One region of the Novosphingobium sp. FG90 genome, then DNA from elsewhere that is predicted to be linked to it. Evidence: riboswitches for the same ligand, from Rfam matches in the RefSeq annotation. Region 1 holds a riboswitch; each other region holds the start of a gene.
The links. A riboswitch is a leader RNA that binds a small molecule or an ion and turns the genes downstream of it on or off. The one in region 1 is predicted to bind cobalamin.
Positions count from the first base shown of each region.

Region 2: it holds a riboswitch for cobalamin, as region 1 does, so the genes downstream of both, cobW (cobalamin biosynthesis protein CobW) here and ACODRZ_RS08005 (TonB-dependent receptor) in region 1, are expected to answer to the same signal.
Region 3: it holds a riboswitch for cobalamin, as region 1 does, so the genes downstream of both, ACODRZ_RS04735 (TonB-dependent receptor plug domain-containing protein) here and ACODRZ_RS08005 (TonB-dependent receptor) in region 1, are expected to answer to the same signal.
Region 4: it holds a riboswitch for cobalamin, as region 1 does, so the genes downstream of both, ACODRZ_RS20245 (TonB-dependent receptor plug domain-containing protein) here and ACODRZ_RS08005 (TonB-dependent receptor) in region 1, are expected to answer to the same signal.

Region 1 is NZ_JBMDIO010000006.1:175,992-180,365, reverse strand. Features, by position in the region: gene ACODRZ_RS08005 (TonB-dependent receptor) at 1-1,486, opposite strand, end outside; cobalamin riboswitch at 1,663-1,905, opposite strand; gene ACODRZ_RS08000 (TonB-dependent siderophore receptor) at 2,018-4,144, opposite strand.
Region 2 is NZ_JBMDIO010000011.1:66,252-70,625, reverse strand. Features, by position in the region: gene fahA (fumarylacetoacetase) at 1-1,220, shown strand, start outside; gene ACODRZ_RS12175 (alpha/beta fold hydrolase) at 1,204-2,190, opposite strand; cobalamin riboswitch at 2,289-2,531, shown strand; gene cobW (cobalamin biosynthesis protein CobW) at 2,715-3,764, shown strand; gene cobN (cobaltochelatase subunit CobN) at 3,764-4,374, shown strand, end outside.
Region 3 is NZ_JBMDIO010000003.1:290,970-295,343, reverse strand. Features, by position in the region: gene mdoH (glucans biosynthesis glucosyltransferase MdoH) at 1-324, shown strand, start outside; gene ACODRZ_RS04740 (cobyrinic acid a,c-diamide synthase CobB) at 303-1,622, opposite strand; cobalamin riboswitch at 1,695-1,886, shown strand; gene ACODRZ_RS04735 (TonB-dependent receptor plug domain-containing protein) at 2,061-4,034, shown strand; gene ACODRZ_RS04730 (DUF1636 domain-containing protein) at 4,288-4,374, shown strand, end outside.
Region 4 is NZ_JBMDIO010000029.1:13,888-18,261, forward strand. Features, by position in the region: gene ACODRZ_RS20240 (ABC transporter substrate-binding protein) at 1-27, opposite strand, end outside; gene ACODRZ_RS20245 (TonB-dependent receptor plug domain-containing protein) at 84-1,937, opposite strand; cobalamin riboswitch at 2,044-2,235, opposite strand; gene ACODRZ_RS20250 (cell wall hydrolase) at 2,459-3,586, shown strand; gene ACODRZ_RS20255 (hypothetical protein) at 3,737-4,081, shown strand.

The DNA of each region.
Region 1 (4,374 bases):
TGGTGACAAGCGCGCTGATGGGATCGGTGCCGACCGTGAAGGAACCGTAGACCGAAGTATCAGGCATCGGGTAGACCACCAGCCCGACCCGGCCTGCGGTGCTGTGATAGGAACGCTTGAAGCTGTTCGCGGGCGCACGGGCATCGATCCGTTCCAGATCGTACCAGTCCTGCCGGAATCCACCGACCAGTGACACCCATTCACGCAGTTCCAACTGGTCCTCCATGAACATAGAATACTGCGTGGCCCGCGTCCGGAAACCGAGCGTAGTGGGAACGGGGGTGATGAAGGCGCCCGGCTTGAAGTCGAAAGGATCGATCGCCGAACTGCCGCCGTAGGGAGAATTGTTGACGTGACGGAACTTGATGCGGTTTACGTCGAAGCCGATCAGCAGGCTGTTCCGGACCGACCCGCCCAGCGGGGTGCGGATCGTGATGTCGCCGCGATTGCCGATCTGATCCTGCCGGTGGATGATGTTGAGATAGTCGCTGCGTGTGACAAGCCCTGTCGTGGGAGAGAAGCGGTAGCTTTCCGCATTTAGCCAGTCGCGATCGGAACTCAGGTAATAGGCCACGTTGCGCAACGTGACTGCATCCGATGCCTGCCATTCGCCGGTCAGCCGCGTCCAGCTGTCGCGGAAATGGTCTTGGCTGTTGGCGATGTTGAAGTTGATGAAGCGGAAACGCTTGTCGTATCGCCCCTCGTTCAACGGCGTGCCGAAGTAGGGCAGGATTTCGACGTCACCGTAGTCGGAAGCCAGGGTGAAGCTGAGCCTGGGTGTCGCATCCCATCGCAGGGCGCCGGAGATAGCAAGGTTACGGTTGTCGCTATTGCGGTCCAGCCAGCCGTCGGATCGGGTGGCGCTGGCGCTCAGGCGATAGGAAAGGCCGCCGCCGATTGGACCGCCCACATCGCCTGCGACCTGCATGGCATTGTCCGAGCCATAGGCTACACGCGCATTCATGACGGTGCGATCCGTGACCGGCTTCTTCATGATGACGTTGACCGCGCCGCCGATCGCACCCTCTCCCGATATGACCGAACTGGGGCCGCGCAGTACGTCTATGCGCTCCACCGTCCACGGATCGACGGGGAAAGTCAGCGTGCCGGAGGCCACGAACAGGCGCGTCCCGTCCACCAGAAGTTGCACGGATCCCTGACCGGCAAACCCGCGTGCGGCCAATGCGGTGTTGCCGTTACCCGGCGCGCCCTGGAAGGTGATGCCGGTGGCCCGACTGACCGCCTCCTGAATCGAAATGTCGCCGCGTGCACGGATCGCATCGCCGTCGAGCACCTCTATGCTGGCGGGCGTCTCGAAGACCGTCAGCCCGAGGCGACTGCCGCTGCTCCTGGTATCGAGGCTGGTTTCCGCCCGCAATCCGGTGACCAGGATAGTATCCGCTGAATCCGCCTCTTCGGCGCGGGCAGCAGATGAAAGCGCGATCAGGCTGGCTACCGCGCAAAGTGTGTACTTGGAAATCCTCATGTTGAAACAGGCCCAGTCCGGCGTCATCGACGTCTGGCGAGGGCGTCCGCGCGAACGGTCGGCCCATGCGACGACACGACGCCCCCGGCGCCGTCGCTTGGGTCGATGCGGCCCTTACCGCACATGCGTCGCTCAGACGGATTTCACCGTGCCTCGGCCATCCCCTGGACAAGGGCAAGAGCGACCGGACGCTGGCAGGTCTCCTGGCTTGCGGGTCATCGCTCGATGCACGGCCTTCCCAGGCCTCGCAGGAGTTAGCGTCCGGCCCAGTGGCTGCGACAGGGCACTTTTGGCCTGCCGCGAATATGCATCGCGCTCACCGCTCACAGTTGCAGGGACAGCCTCGGATTCAAGGGGCAAGCCCCTCTCACCGCGTTCCCTTTTAAGCTCCTCTCGGAACACCAACGCGATCGTATCCCTCCGGGAAGCCCGGAAGGACGAGGGGGTACTAAGCGACGGGACGCGGGCTGGCAAGTGTCATCGCAAGCCGTCTGTATGGATGCCGGCGGCTTGCGATGACGGTGGACCGGATCAGAACCTGCGGCTGATACTGACGATGAAGGTGCGTGGCTCACCCGGCGTGGTCCGTGTCAACGATCCTGTCGGGAAATAGCGCTTGTTCAGGACGTTGCGGACGTTGGCCTGAGCGGACCATTCGCCGAAGGAGTAGAAGACGGCGCCGTCGACCAGCGTATAGGCCTTGAGGAGAAAGGGCGCGGTCGCACCGGTGACGGCCGAGGCGGTGCTGGCCATGCGATCGCCCTCGTGATGCACGCCCACACCGGCGCCAAGGTTCGCGAGCGCACCTTCCTGGATGGTATAGCGCGCCCAGATATTTGCGATGTAGCGGGGGATCGAGCCCAGCCTCGAGCCGACCTGCAGACGGTTGTCGGCGGTGACCCTGGCGTCCAGATACGTGAATGCGCCCGTAAATTCCACGCCGGGCATTGGCCGCCATCCGGCTTCCGCCTCAACGCCTCGGGTGCGTTGCTCTCCGGTCAGCACGTAGACGTTGGGAATGACCGCGTCGGCTGTGGCCACGTTGGTACGGGTCAGTTCGAAGACGGTAAACATGCCGGTCAGCGAACCGTCCTTGCGGGCCAGCTTGATCCCGGCTTCGTAGTTGACTCCTCGCTCAGGCGGGAGGCTGGAACCGTCGGCAGCGCGATAGGTGCCTTGAGGATTGAAGGACTTGGCGTAATTTGCATAGAGCGAAATCCAGTCGCTCAGTGCCACGGTAACGCCTGCGCGGGGGCTGAAGGCATCGTCGCTGACCTTGGGATTGGCCGTACCGTTGTTGATCACCCGGCTCGTCGCCCTGTCCCAGCGGCCGCCGATCGTCACAGTCAGGGCGTCGCCCAGCTTCACGTGGTCCTGCAGATAGAAGCCCCGCTGACGGGTGCGGCTAGCGTAAGTGGTGGAGGGAACGGCGGGGTTGTGCGTGCTCAGCGTGCCGTAGACTGGCTCGTAGAGATCCAGTTCGTAAGGCATGCTGGAGTCATAGAGATTGAAGTTGCTCGCGGAGCGCCAGCCATAATCGATGCCCATCAGGACATAGTGGTTCAGCAGTCCGGTATCGAACCGCGCGCTTGCATTGGTGTCGACACGGAAGTAGCGGCCGTTCTCGGAATAAGGGCCGTAAAATGCCCGGCGTACACGTCGATAGTCGGGGGATATGCCGGTGATGAAAAGCCAGTTGTCCCAGGAATTGTGAAAGTCCTGATAACGAAGCGACTGGTGGATCGCGATCGCCTCGCTGAACCTGTGATCGAAGACGTAGCCGAGACTCCAGTAGTCGTTGTCCTGCACGGCGGGATATTCCGCATCGTTGATCGACAGCTTGATGTCGATCGGTCCGTTGGGATTGGGCAGGGCGGTGCCATAGGCGGTAGTCGGCGACCACGGATTGATATGATCGTCCACGTAACGGCCGAGCAGCGTCAGCGTGGTAGCTGTACCCGGCGTCCAGGTCAGAGCCGGGGCTAGGAATATCCGGCGCTGCCCTGATGCATTTACGAAGAAATCCTGATCCCGATAAACAGCGCTAAGCCGTGCCAGCAGTGTCCCGCTGGAGTTGAGCGGCGCGTTGGCGTCGATCGTCAGTTCCTTGAAGTCATAGGCCCCCCCGGCAATGCTGAGGTCGAGGAAGGCATTTTTCTCCGGGCGTTTGCTCACCAGATTGACGATGCCGGAGATCGGGCCTTGCCCGAACAGGCCAGAGGCAGGGCCTTTGACCACCTCGACACGGCCAAGCGCTGATATTTCCGAGGTCGCGTAACCGGTGTCGTCGAGCAGGCCATCGAGGTATGTGGCACCACTACTGGCATTGAAGCCGCGGATGTTGAAGCCGTCGAAGAAGCCGTAATTGTTGGAGCGTGATACGCCCGCCACGTTGTAGAGCGCCTCGGAAATCCGGCGTACCCCCTGGTCGCTGAGCAATTCCTGCGGCAGGATCGAGATAGGCTGGATGTTTTCCAGCATTGGAATTTCAGCCTTGGCAGCGACCGGGGCGGCAAGCAACTGCGTCGTGACGATGATGTCCTGCCGCTCGGCGGCATCATCGCCAGCGGCATCGTTCGCCCGTGCCTGACAAGCCGCACTGCTCACGACGACGGCCGCCGCAACAGCGACGATCAACCCATGGTATGACGTTCTCATTATCGTTCCCCCGGTATATGCGGGGACGCCGGTAATTAAGATACGAATGATTCGCAATAGCAACAAAAAGGAAGGATGGCAGGAGTTCATACCCTCCCGTTCTGCCTCGATCTGGCACATGGGCGTGCAGGTTGAAGGGGGGATGATAGCCGCTTTCAAGGCGCGAGGTTTGGATGCGGCTCTGATCGTGGTCAGCTGCGGCATCAAGTCTTTCGAAGTACGCGACAGAT
Region 2 (4,374 bases), on a different contig from region 1:
CTTTCGGAGTCTTCTCAACGACCGAGGCGACACCCCCCAGGATCGGCGTGGCGATCGGGGACAGCGTGCTCGATCTTTACGCGCTGGCAGCGGCAGGGCTCGTGCCATCCGGCCTCGCACAGATCTGCAGCGACTGCAGCATGGCGCGGCTGATGGCGATCCCCGCCGAAGACCGGCGCGCCCTGCGCCGCGCGCTGTCCGACGTCTTGTGCGACGAGGCACGGCGTCCGCTGGTCGAGCCGATGCTGCACCCCGCCGAAGCCTGCGAACTGCACCTGCCGACCCGCATCGGCGACTACACCGACTTCTACGTGGGCATTCACCATGCCAACAATGTCGGCCGCCAGTTCCGCCCCGACAACCCGCTGCTGCCCAACTACAAGCACGTCCCGATCGGCTACCACGGTCGTGCCTCCTCGATACGCCCCTCGGGTGTTCCGGTGCTTCGCCCCAGCGGTCAGCGCAAACCGCCCGAGGCCCAGGCACCGATGTTCGCGCCGACTGCAAGGCTGGACTACGAGCTGGAGATGGGTGTCTGGATCGGTCGCGGCAATCCTCTGGGCGAGCCTGTGCCGATCGCGAATGCTGCGCAGCATATCGCAGGTTTCTGCCTGCTCAACGACTGGTCGGCGCGTGACGTACAAGGCTGGGAATACCAGCCGCTCGGCCCGTTCCTGTCGAAGAATTTCCACTCGACGATCTCGCCATGGGTGGTCACGCCCGAAGCCCTCGCCCCGTTCCGCGTGGCCCAGCCGCCCCGACCCGAGGGCGACCCGCAGCCCCTCCCCTACCTCAGCGACGCCGATGATCAGGCACACGGCGCCCTCGGCGTCATGCTGCAGGTCCACCTGAGCACACGGGCGATGCGTGAAGCCGGGCTTCCCGTCTTTCGTCTCAGCCATGGTCCGGCAACCAACATGTACTGGACGGTCAATCAGATGGTCGCGCACCACGCCTCGAACGGATGCAACCTGACGCCCGGCGACCTGCTCGGCACCGGCACGATTTCCGCCCCGGAGCGCGAGGGCTTCGGCAGCCTCATGGAGCTGTCGCAAGGCGGCAAGACACCCCTGACTCTGGCCAATGGCGAGACGCGCGCATTCCTCGAGGACGGCGACGAGATCACCATCACCGCCACCGCCTCTGCTGAGGGCTATGTACCCATCGGCTTTGGCGAATGCCGTGCCCGGATCCGCTCGGCGGTCAGTCGAGCGCCTTGATCAGGTCGGCATTGAAGCGCTTGGGGTCCTGTACCTGCGGGCTGTGACCATAATCGGGATAGGTGATGAGCGTCGCGCCGGAAATGCGCGCGGCAGCTTCGCGCGCCAGCTTGGGATAATCGCCCAGCGTCGCTTTCAGCACCGGGTCGGCGCGGGTCTTGCCGATCGCGGTGTTGTCCTTCTCGCCGATCATCAGCACGGTCGGCACCGTGATGCGGCGCAGCTCGTGGACTACCGGTTGGTTGAACACCATGTCCGAAGTCAACGCCTGGCTCCACGCCACGATCGCGCCGTCCTGCCCGGCATACATGGACGCAAGCATGTCCACCCAGCGGTCGTAGTCCGCCCGCCACTGCCCGGCGTAGTACGTGCTCTGCTGGTAGGCCTTGATGCTGTCGCGCGTGGTGCGCAGTTCGGAGGCGTAGAGCTTGTCCACAGTGGTGTTCGGCACCCCCTTGGCGCGCCAGTCCTCCAGCCCCAGCGGGTTGACCAGCACCAGCTTCGAGACGTCGCCTGGATACTGCAGCGCATAGCGCATCGCCAGCATCCCGCCCATCGAGTGCCCGACGATCACCGGCTTGTCGATCTTCAGCCGGGTGAGCAGATCATGCGTGTTCGCCGCCAGTGTATGCAGCCCGTACTGGTAGCGATCGGGCTTGCTGGATTTGCAGAAGCCGACCTGATCGGGCGCGATCACGCGGTAGCCCGCCCCGGAAAGCGCCTTGATCGTCGCGTCCCAGGTGACCGCGCAGAAGTTCTTGCCATGCAGCAGGACCGCCGTGCGCCCGTTCGGCCGGGAGGGCATGACGTCGATATAGGCCATGTCGAGCGTCTGGTTCTGGCTGTTGAAGCCGAAGTGCTGGATCGGCCGCCCGTAGGAGAAGTCCGCCAGCATCGGATCTGCCTGCGCCGGAGTGGCAATCCCGCAGGCTAGAACCATGGCAAGAGCGGCAGAACGCAAGGACGACAAACGACTTCTCCTTCAAGGATTTGAATGCCTAATGTTCGCAGCTGCGAAGGGTTGCCGCAACAGGACACTTGCGCCTCCCCTCACGCCCCGGTATCCGCCGGGAACAAGATCGCGCCGGTGCCCCGCAAGGGGCTTAAAAGGGAAGGCGGTGGGAGTGGCTCGCCACTCGAATCCGCAGCTGTCCCTGCAACTGTAAGCGGCGAGCGCGATGCACATCGCCTGTCCCCAGCGGGACGGGCAGCCACTGAGGCCGGACGCTGCGACATGCGAGGCTTCGGGAAGGCCGTGCATTGATGCGTTGACCCGCGAGCCAGGAGACCTGCCGGCGTCTGGTCGCTCTTGCCTTGGTCCAGGGGATGGCCGCGGCACGGTTCACCGTCTGAGCGACGACACGCATGCGGCCCGGGGCCGCGGCGGAGCAGGTCGCCGGGCGTCTTCGCGCCTGTCCGTCGCCCTGCCCCGCGCTGGCGCGAAAGCGCCGGTACGCCCCACCGCGAGAAGTCGCCGGCGCGGGAGTGAGACCCTTGAGCAAAGTACCCACCACCGTCATCACCGGCTTCCTCGGCGCCGGCAAGACCACGCTGATCCGCCACCTGCTGCAGAACGCCAAGGGCCGCCGCCTCGCCCTCGTCATCAACGAGTTCGGCGACGTCGGCGTCGACAGCGAACTGGTCAAGGGCTGCAACGACGAAGCCTGCCCCGAGGACGACATCCTCGAACTCGCCAATGGCTGCATCTGCTGCACCGTAGCCGACGACTTCCTGCCGACGATGCAGAAGCTGCTGGATCGCGAGACTCCGCCCGACCATATCATCATCGAGACGTCCGGCCTTGCGCTGCCCAAGCCGCTGGTGAAGGCGTTCCAGTGGCCGGATATCCGCACCCGCGCGACGGTGGACGGCGTGATCGCCCTGATCGACGCCGATGCGGTCGCCGCCGGTCGCTTCGCCACGGATGAAGAAGCCCTCGCCGTCGCCCGCGCCGCCGATCCCAACCTCGACCATGACAGCCCGCTGGAGGAACTGTTCGAGGAACAGCTGGGCTGCGCCGACATGGTGGTACTCAACAAGACTGACCTCGTCGATGCGGACGTGCTCGCCGAGGTGGAAAAGACCGTCGCCGCCGAGACGCGCCCCGGCGTCAAGATCGTGCGCGCGGACCACGGCGCGGTGGATATTGCCGCGCTGCTCGGCATCGTCGCGGCGGCCGAGGACGACCTCGACAGCCGCAAGTCGCACATCGACGGCCTCGACGACGATCACGATCATGACGACTTCGACACCTTCATCCTCAACGGCAGCGAAGTGGCCGATCTCGACGCGCTGCTGACGGGCCTGAAGGAGCAGATCGCCGCGCACGACGTGCTGCGCGTGAAGGGCATGGTCGCGCTGGCGGGCAAGCCCAGCCGCCTCGTCCTGCAGGGCGTCGGCCCTCGCATCCAGCACTTCTTCGACCGTGCGTGGAAGACCGAGGAACCGCGCCGCACGCAGCTGGTGGTGATCGGCCAGAAGGGGCTCGATCAGGCCGCCATCGAAACCGCGCTGGCGGGTGTGCTGGGCACAGTCGCAGCCTGATGCACCTGCTCTCCGCCACCCCGGGCACGATCTCCAACGGCGAGGAGGCGATCGACCTCGACCAGCCGCCGGGCGACATCGTCATCCTGACGGTGGCGGACAGCGAACTCGCCTGCTTCGCCAAGGCGGCAGCAGGGCTGCCAGAGGGCGCGCCGAGCGTCCGCCTCGCTAACCTGCTGCAGCTGCGGCATCCCTATTCGGTCGATCTCTACGTCGAGAAGGTCATCGCTCACGCAAAGTTCGTCTGCGTGGTGCTGCTCGGCGGCAAGAGCTACTGGCCCTATGGCATCGACGAGATCGCCCTGATCGCCCGCGAGAAGGGCATCGCCTTCGCCGCCATCGCCGACGGGCGCGAGGATGATCCGACGCTGACGGTCGCCTCCACCCTCCCCGCCGAGACGGTCGAGCACTTGCGCGACTATCTGCGGCAGGGCGGCAGCGCCAATGCCCTGTCGTTCCTGCGCACCGCTGCAAGGCTGATCGGCGAAGACTGCGGCCAGCCCGACGACCCGGTGCCGGTGGCCGATGCCGGGCTCTACCTGCAAGGCGTGGATCGCCCCACGCTGGCGAACCTTCAGGCCTCGTGGCAACCGGACGCGCCGGTCGTGCT
Region 3 (4,374 bases), on a different contig from region 1:
GGCTGGAACACCCAGACCCGCGATGCCCGCCGCATCACCATACGCGAAGTCCTGCCTGACCTTCGCGAGCACCTGCTGCTGGGCGCGGCGCTGACCGCGACGGCATTCCTCGACACCACGACGGCGATCTGGCTCTTGCCGATCATCGTCGGCCTGTTCCTTTCGCCCTGGCTCATCAGCCTGTCGTCGAGCGAGAACCTCGGCGACAAGGCGGACGCGGCCAAGGTTTTCCGCGTGCCCGAACCCGGCATCGTCGAGGCGAGCGAATATCCCCGCAAGGCCCCCGAAGGCCTCGCCGAAGGTCAGTCGGTGGTCGAGGCCTGAACGAAAAACCGCGCCGCCGCCTGTGGAGCGGACGGAAAGTAGCCATGCATGTAGCTCGCCGTGAGCGAGCCTAGGCGATAGAGCGCTTCCCCGTCCCGCCCCTCCGGCGTCTCGGCGCGGGCGGCCGGGGCAAGCCCGGTTTCCAGCCGCGAGTAATGGAAGGTGTGCCCGCGCAGCGTCCCTCCCGGCAGCACGACGCGCTGCATGCCGAGCGCGGCGAAGCGCCGCTGCATCGTGGCATGACCGTCCACCAGGCCGAGCAGTTCGGCGCGATTTCCCTCTACGTCGGACAGCGATGAACAAGCGTAGAGCATCCCCCCGCACTCGGCGAGAATCGGCTTGTGTGCCGCATGATGCGCGCGGACCGCTTCCAGCATCGGCGTATTGGCGGCAAGCGTCTCCAGATGCAGTTCCGGATAGCCACCCGGCAGCCAGATCGCCTCGCAATCCGGCAATAGCGCGTCGTGGAGCGGTGAGAAGAAGGCAAGCTCCGCGCCCGCCCGCTCCAACCATTCCAGATTGGCGCGGTAGATGAAGGCGAACGCCTCGTCCCGAGCGATGGCGATACGCAACCCCGACAGATCCGGACCGTCCTGCCCGGCCTCGGGCACCGGGAAACTGACCGGCGGCGGCAGGTGCAGCACATCGTCAGGCAACAGGCTCGCCGCCCTATCCAGCCGCGTGTCGAGGTCCATAACCTCCGCCGCCTGCACCAGTCCGAGGTGGCGTTCCGGCAGCGTCACACCAGCCTCGCGCGGAAATGCGCCCAGCCACTTCACGGACTTAGGCATGCCGCGCTCCAGCAATTCCGCATGCCGCGCGCTGCCTACACGGTTGGCGATCACCGCATGGACCTCCAGCCCTGACCGGTAGGTCGCAAGTCCATGGACCAGGGCGCCGAACGTCTGCGCCATCGCCGATCCGTCGACCACGGCCAGCACCGGAAGGCCAAATCGCTGGGCGAGGTCGGCAGCGCTGGGGTCACCGTCGAACAGGCCCATCGCGCCTTCGACGAGGATCAGGTCGGCATCGCAGGCCGCTTCGTGCAGGAGGGCGCGGCACTGCGCCTCTCCGCACATGAACAGGTCGAGCTGATGGACCGGCGCACCGCTCGCGACTTCGAGCACCATGGGGTCGAGGAAGTCGGGTCCGACCTTGAAAACGCGCACTTTTCTGCCCGCATTGCGGTGCCTTCGGGCCAATGCCGCGGTCACCAGCGTCTTGCCCTGACCCGAGGACGGGGCGCTTATCAGGTATGCCGGGCAGGCGGGGGCATCGTCTTGGCGGAGAGTGTCCATCGGCCTTGCACCTATGGTTTCCCGCAGGTCCGCGCAAGCATTGGCCTCTTGCACAGTGACCCGGCGCACGATACTTGCCGCGTCGCGACAGGTTCCCCGCGAGGGGATTGAAAGGGAACGCGGGTGAAATACCCGGGCTGCCCCTGCAACTGTAAGCGGAGAGCCGTTCGACCACATGCCATTGGGGGCGCAAACCCCTGAGAAGGCGGCCGAAATAGGCGATGACCCGTGAGCCAGGAGACCTGCCCGTCGCCGTCGTTCTTCGACCGGACAGGGTGTGCCGGACGGACGGGGGAAGTGCATTCCTCGCGCAACGACAGCCATCGTTCCGGCGGCCTGAGGGGGCTTGCGGGAGGTGTTGCGCTGCCTGTCCGCGCCCACTGTCCCAATATCCTTCACCGGCCGACGGAGCACCGCCGTTCGCATGAAGGAATACAAGTGAAACAGTATCTTACGACCACCGCAGCCACCATCGTACTGATCGCCTCGGCCTCTCCGGCGCTCGCCGACACAGCGGCACCCAACGATACCACAACGGCACCTGGCGATACCCTGGACGCCGCCGGGCAGGCCGACAACATCCTCGTCAGCGCGCTTCGCACCCCCGTCGCGATCGAGCGCGTCTCCGCCACCGTGACCGTGCTGGGCGAGCCCGCGATCGTCGCCCTGCAGCCCATCGCCCTGACCGATGCCCTGCTGCGCACACCGGGCGTCTCGATGTCCCGCAACGGCGGCTACGGCACCACCACCTCGCTGCGCATCCGCGGCGCCGATGCGGGCGAGACCGTCATGGTGATCGACGGCATGCGCCTGTCCGACCCCTCGGCGACGGCGGGCGGCTACGGCTTCTCCAACCTGCTGCTCGACGACGTCGACCGGATTGAGATCCTGCGCGGGCCGCAGTCGATCCTGTGGGGCAGCGACGCGACCGGCGGTGTCGTCAACGTGCGCACCCGGCGCCCGACCGAGCCGCTCGAAGGCAGCTTCGCGGTGGAGGCCGGAACCCACGACACCGTCTCCGCCCGCGCGGGCGTGGGCGGCACCTCGGACCTCATCGACTGGCGCCTCTCCGCCTCGCGCTTCACCACCGACGGTATCTCCGCCCGGGCGAACGGGACCGAGGCCGACGGTTTCCAGCGCAGCGCCGCCAGCGGCACCGTCACGGTGCGCGTCGCCCCCGGCGTCAGCCTCGACCTGCGCGGCTACTGGGCCGACGGGAGGAACGATTTCGACGGCACTTCGGGCGACACCCTCGCTTATGGCACCACGAAGGAATGGTCGGGCTACGCGGGCCTCAACTTCGCGCTGCTGGACGGCAAGCTCGTCAACCGCGTCGCGGTGCTGCAGAACGTCACCGACCGGGAGAACTTCGACCCCACCCGCTCGATCCGCGCGATCACCTTCGACGCGCACGGCCGCCTGCGCCGTTACGAGTACCAGGGCACCTACACCTTCAGCGACGCGATCCAGGCCGTGTTCGGCGCCGAGCGCGAGGAACAGCGGATGACCACCGCCTCGCCGACGAACTCCGCCACGCCCTATACGCTGACGCCCTACTCGGTGGACATGGACAGCCTCTACGCCGAACTGCGCGTGAGCCCGGTCAAGGGCCTCACCCTCGACGGCGGCGCACGCTACGATCACCAGTCGCGCTTCGGCGGGCAGACCGTGTGGAGCGCGGGCGCGGCCTATACCCCCAACGAAGGCGCCACGGTGCTGCGCGCCAGCTATGACGAGGGTTTCAAGGCGCCCTCGCTCTACCAGATGTACAGCACATACGGCACCGCCGACCTCGCCCCGCAGAAGGCGAAGGGCTGGGAAGTGGGCGCCGAGCAGAACTTCGGCGAGGCGCTGCGCCTTACCGCCACCTGGTTCCAGCGCGATACCGACAACCTGATCGACTTCGCCTACTGCCCCACCAGCGGCACGCTCCCGGCGGCCTGTTACATCCCCGGCACCGAGACCAGCCGCTTCGGCTATTACGCGAACGTCAAGACGGCGAAGGCCAGCGGCCTCGAACTCGCCGCGTCGGCGAAGCTGGGCGTACTGTTCGCACAGGGCAACTACAGCTGGACCCGCGCCGAGGACCGCACCGAAGGTTCTTCCACTTACGGCCGCCAGCTGCAGCGCGTACCGCGCCACATGGCCAATGCCGAAGCGGGCATCGACCTGCCGCAAGGGCTTCGCGCCAGCGTCGCGGCGCGCTACTCGGGCGAGACCTTCAACGCCGCCACCGGCACCGCGAAGCTGGACGACTACTGGCTGATCGACTTCCGCGCGCAAGTGCGGGTCAAGGAGAACCTGATGCTGCAAGGCCGCGTCGAGAACCTGACCGACAAGGACTACCAGACGGCGGCGGGATATTCCGCGCTGGGACGGACGATCTACCTCGGCGTGCGCAGCCGGTTCTGATGACAGGCCCGTCCCTCCTCATGCGGGGCTATCGGATATGGAACCTTCTTATCCGCCCCGCCCGTCACCCTGAACTTGTTTCAGGGTCCATCGCGCCTCGTACCCGGTGCTTTGTCGCAGCAAACCGAGCGGGCCGTTGGCGACATCAGGCCTCCGGCAACACGGCCCGATGGATCCTGAAACAAGTTCAGGATGACGGGGAGGAACGGAAACCTTCCATGCGAAACCCTTGGCCCCCAAGGAAAACACCCCCATGCTGACCTCCGTACCCCCCGGCCCTTCGGTGGTCGTCTGCAACACCTGCCGCCACACCGCCGACGCCCGCGAGGACGAGACCGGC
Region 4 (4,374 bases), on a different contig from region 1:
CGTTCCTTCGTAACGAAGGCTGTCCACGGCAACCGGTCCCGGAACTCGTCCGGGACGGCACGCGCCGGGAACAGCACGCCTCGTCACATCTTCACGCGAATGCCGGCATAAGCCGAGCGCCCCGGCGTGCCGTAAGTGCGCACCACTTCGTAATGCTCGTCGAACAGGTTCTCGATGCGGCCATAGACCTCGACGTTCTGCGTCACTGCAAAGGCGCCGCGCAAGCCCACCACCACATTGCCGTCGACATACTGCGTGTTCGCGGTGTCGTCGTAGCGCCCGCCGCCGACCCGCAGGTCCGCGCCCAGCTTCAGGCCGACCGCCCAGGCCTTGTCGATGCTGGCGTAGAGGTTGCTTTTCGGCCGACGCGCCAGCCGCGCACCGGTGTCCTCGTTGGTGGCATCGAGGTAGGTATAGGCAAGGTTCACGTCGAAGCCCTGCCAGTTCGTCACCTGCATTCCCAGTTCCACGCCCTGCGCCCGCGACCGGCCGACGTTGTAATAGTTCCAGTTTGCAAGGTCGTAGTCGATCAGGTTCTTCGTCTTGCGGTCGAAATAGGTCACCGTGAAGCGCCCGGTGCCTTCCGCGAAAGGCTGCTCGATGCCCACATCCCAGCTCTTCGACGTCTCGGGGTCGAGCGCGCGGAAGCCGGCATTGGTGTAGAGCTGGTAGAGCGACGGCGCCTTGAAGCCCTCGCCATAGCTGGCGCGCAGCACCGGGGCGCTGTCGCCGCCGCCGATCACCCAGGCGCCGTTGGCGGCGAAGGTCGTGCGGTCGCCGAAGTCCGAGTTGTCATCGTAGCGCAAGCCGCCGTTCAGCGTCAGCCCGGAAAGCGGGCGCAGCGTCAGGTTGCCGAACAGGCTGTCGATGGTTGTCGAATCCTTCGATCCGTAGTTGTCGTCGAACTTCTGCTTCTCGGTCTCGCCGCCGACCAGCACGCTCGCCTGCTCGATGGGCGCGAAGCTGACCTGGCCCTCGAAGCGCTCGGTGCGGCCGTTGGTGGTGTAGGGGCCGAAGACGGCGTCGTCGGAGATGCGGCGCGTGTCGTTGATGCCATAGCCGACGCGTGCGTTCAGCCTTCCGTCGAGGCCCGCATAGCGCAAGTTCGCATAACCCAGCGTATCGCGCTTGAGCCCCACGTTGAGGGCATCGGCGCCGGTGTTGTCGTAGTCGTAGTTCGCCTTGGTGTAGAAGCCTCCCGCATCGGCCGAGAGGCCGGGCGCGAACTCGATCGAGGCGCGGGCATTGGCGCTCTTGCTCTCGAAGCCGTCCTTCTCGGTGGCGCCGCGGCGCTCGTTGAAGGCCGAGAAGCCGTCGCCCTTGAGCCAGTTGCCGCCCAGCGTCAGGCCGACCGGGCCGACGAGACCCGCCGCCGAGACGCTCGCCTGCTTGCGGTCGCGCCAGCCATACTCGGCCTGGCCGCGCGCGGTCCACTGCTCGGTCGGGCGGGCGGTGATGAAGTTGATGACGCCGCCCACCGCGCGGCTGCCCCACAGCACGCCCGAGGAACCGCGCACGACCTCGACGCGGTCGAACTGGCCGATCGGCAGCGCGCCGAAGTCGAAGCCGCCGCCGACGTCGCCGGGATCGTTGATGCGCACACCGTCGATCAGCACCAGCGACTGCGCGTTCTCGGCGCCGCGCACGAAGACGCTCGCGGGCTGGCCGAAGCCGCCCGACTGTACGGTCGAAACGCCGGGGATGCGCGCGAGCACGTCGGTCGCGGTGGTCGCCTGCGTGCGCTCGATCTCGTCGCGGGTGACGACGCTGACCGACTGGCCGACCTGGGTGATCGGAGTAGGCTCGCGCGTGGCGGTGACGGTGATGTTTGTACGCTCGTTTTCCGGCAACCGGGCAGCGTTAGTCTCGACAACGTCTTGCGCCATCGCAGGCGCGCTCACCGCAAGCGCGGTGCCGAGCAGAAACAGATACTTCATATGTCCTCCGAACCTTTGAACGTGCTTGTGCCGTTCACGGCGGAGGCATGCGCGCCTTCCTCATGGCGCGTCACACTCGCTGCATCCGGAAGAACCCCGTCCGGCTGCGGAACGACCGTCTCGGGCAGGTCTCCTGGCTCCCGGATCGTCAGTCGCGCCATCCGCCTTCCCGGCCCTCATACGGGCCAGTGGCATGGTGGAGGCGGCCTCCCCGGTCACAGTTGCGGGGGCAGCGCCGGTATTCGCACCCGGCTTCCCTCTTAGGCCCTTGCGGGCAACCCATGACGTAACCGCGCGGATAGTGCGGCATACAGGGGTTGGCAAGCGCAGGCGTCTCTCTCGCAAAATCTTAAGCCCTTAAGCGTACAGAGCGTGGCTGTACCGCAACGGGACGGCCCGGAATGCCCGGATGCACACGCACCGGACACAGGCTAGGCCGGTGCTGCCGAATTGCGGCCGAAAGGAACCGAGTGAGCCCTGCCCCATCCAGTCCCGGACCACACGCCGCCCCGGCGCCGGTGATGGATTCGCAGAGCGCTCCATTCGAACGCCCGCGCGATTTCGTCGGCCGCTACCCGCGCCGCGCCCGCTCTATCGGGCACCGCCCGGTCGTCCTGCGCCGCCGCTGGACTTTCGCGGTCACCGCCCTTGCCGCCGTCGCCCTTCCCGCCTTCGCCGCGCCGGAGGGATGGGACAGCTTCGCCATCGCCGACGCCGCGCGGCCCGATGCCGAAGCGCTGCCGATGCCTTTCGAGCAGGCGGGCGCCAGCTTCCCCGGCTCGGCCTTCTACTACCTCGAAGCCGAGAAGGCCCCGCTGCAGGTCGGCGAAGGCATCCGCTCCGATGCCGACGACAGCGTCTCCGGCCCGCTCCCGACCGCGCGGCCGATCTACATCGACAACTCCGGCGTGGACCGCACCCGCGCCCTGCAGTGCATGACCGCCGCGATCTACTACGAAGCCGCCAGCGAGCCCGACGCAGGCCAGCGCGCGGTGGCACAGGTCGTGCTCAACCGCATGGCGCACCCGGCCTATCCCAAGACCGTCTGCGGCGTCGTCTACGAAGGTTCCGAGCGTTCGACAGGCTGCCAGTTCTCGTTCACCTGCGATGGCTCGCTCGCCCGCCGCCCCCAGCGCATGTTCTGGGAGCGCGCCGAGAACGTCGCGCGGCAAGCCCTCGCGGGATACGTCTACACACCCGTCGGCCTCGCCACGCACTATCATACGGTTCAGGTAAATCCGTACTGGGCGCCGAGCCTGCATTACCTGTCCACCATCGGCGCGCACCGCTTCTACGCGCTGCGCGGCGCGGCGGGCAGCGCCGCGACGTTCCACTTTGCCTACCTCGGCGGCGAGCCGATGGCCGCTCCGCACCGCCATGACGACAGCGCCGATGCCGCCGCCGCTGCAGCGGCGCTGGACCCGCTCGCAGTCCAGCGCGCATTCGGCACGGCCCAGCCCGCAAGGGCAGAGCCCGTCGCGCAGGCGACCAACCCGATCGCGCCCGCCCAGCCCAGCCCGGCCTACTCCAGCGAAGTGCAGCAGCGTGGCGGGGATTCGCTCTATACCGCCCGGAATCTGCCGGGTTCGCAAGGGGTCAAGGCCGAGTACGCGAACTCCGGCCGCTGGATCGCCCAGCCCGCAAATTGAAGATAATCGATTGCAACGGAGACACCCGGGGAATGTCCCTAGGTGGTATCGTCAAGACTTGAGAAACCACATCCCTGCATGATGGGTTCATCGCTGCCGGGGTAGAGGGTTGATCCGTCGACACCCACCAAGAAGAGAGACTACCCGCCCATGACCATCCGCTTCGCCGCCGCCATGAACGGGACGATGCCGGCCATTGCCGGAGTGCTCTGCACCGGCGCGCCGCTGGGCGCGGTCAACGACAACGCCCCCCTTCTCCCGCGCCCCAGCCTGCGCTCCATCGAGAGCAAGCCTGCCGCCGAGATCGACGCCGGCATTGCCGAAGCCCTCATGCATTTCGCACGGCACGGCCTCTCTGCCGCCGAACAGGCCCGTGTCGAGGCCGAGGCCGCCCATGAACGCGGCGACACCGCCGCACGCGCCCGCTGGCTCGGCATCTGCCGCCATCTCGACCGCCGCATGGCCGCCGCTCTGGCAAAACGCCTCGCGAGTTGAACGCTTAATCCTCCCTGTCGCGCAGCGATGGGGAGGTGGCAGTCGCGAAGCGACTGACGGAGGGGTGGGTTGCGATCCCCCTCCACCACCGACTGCGTCGGCGGCCCCCCTCCCCATCGCTTCGCGACAGGGAGGATGAGAGTTTCGACGAGTCGCACCCAAAGCGACTTGCGCTCGCCATATCCCCGTTCGATACCATCCCCAGCGCCGCTCAACCCTTTCGCAACATTGCCGACAGGTGAACAAACAGGCGATTTTCCGCCAATTTACCCCCTTTATTGCAATTGCGAACT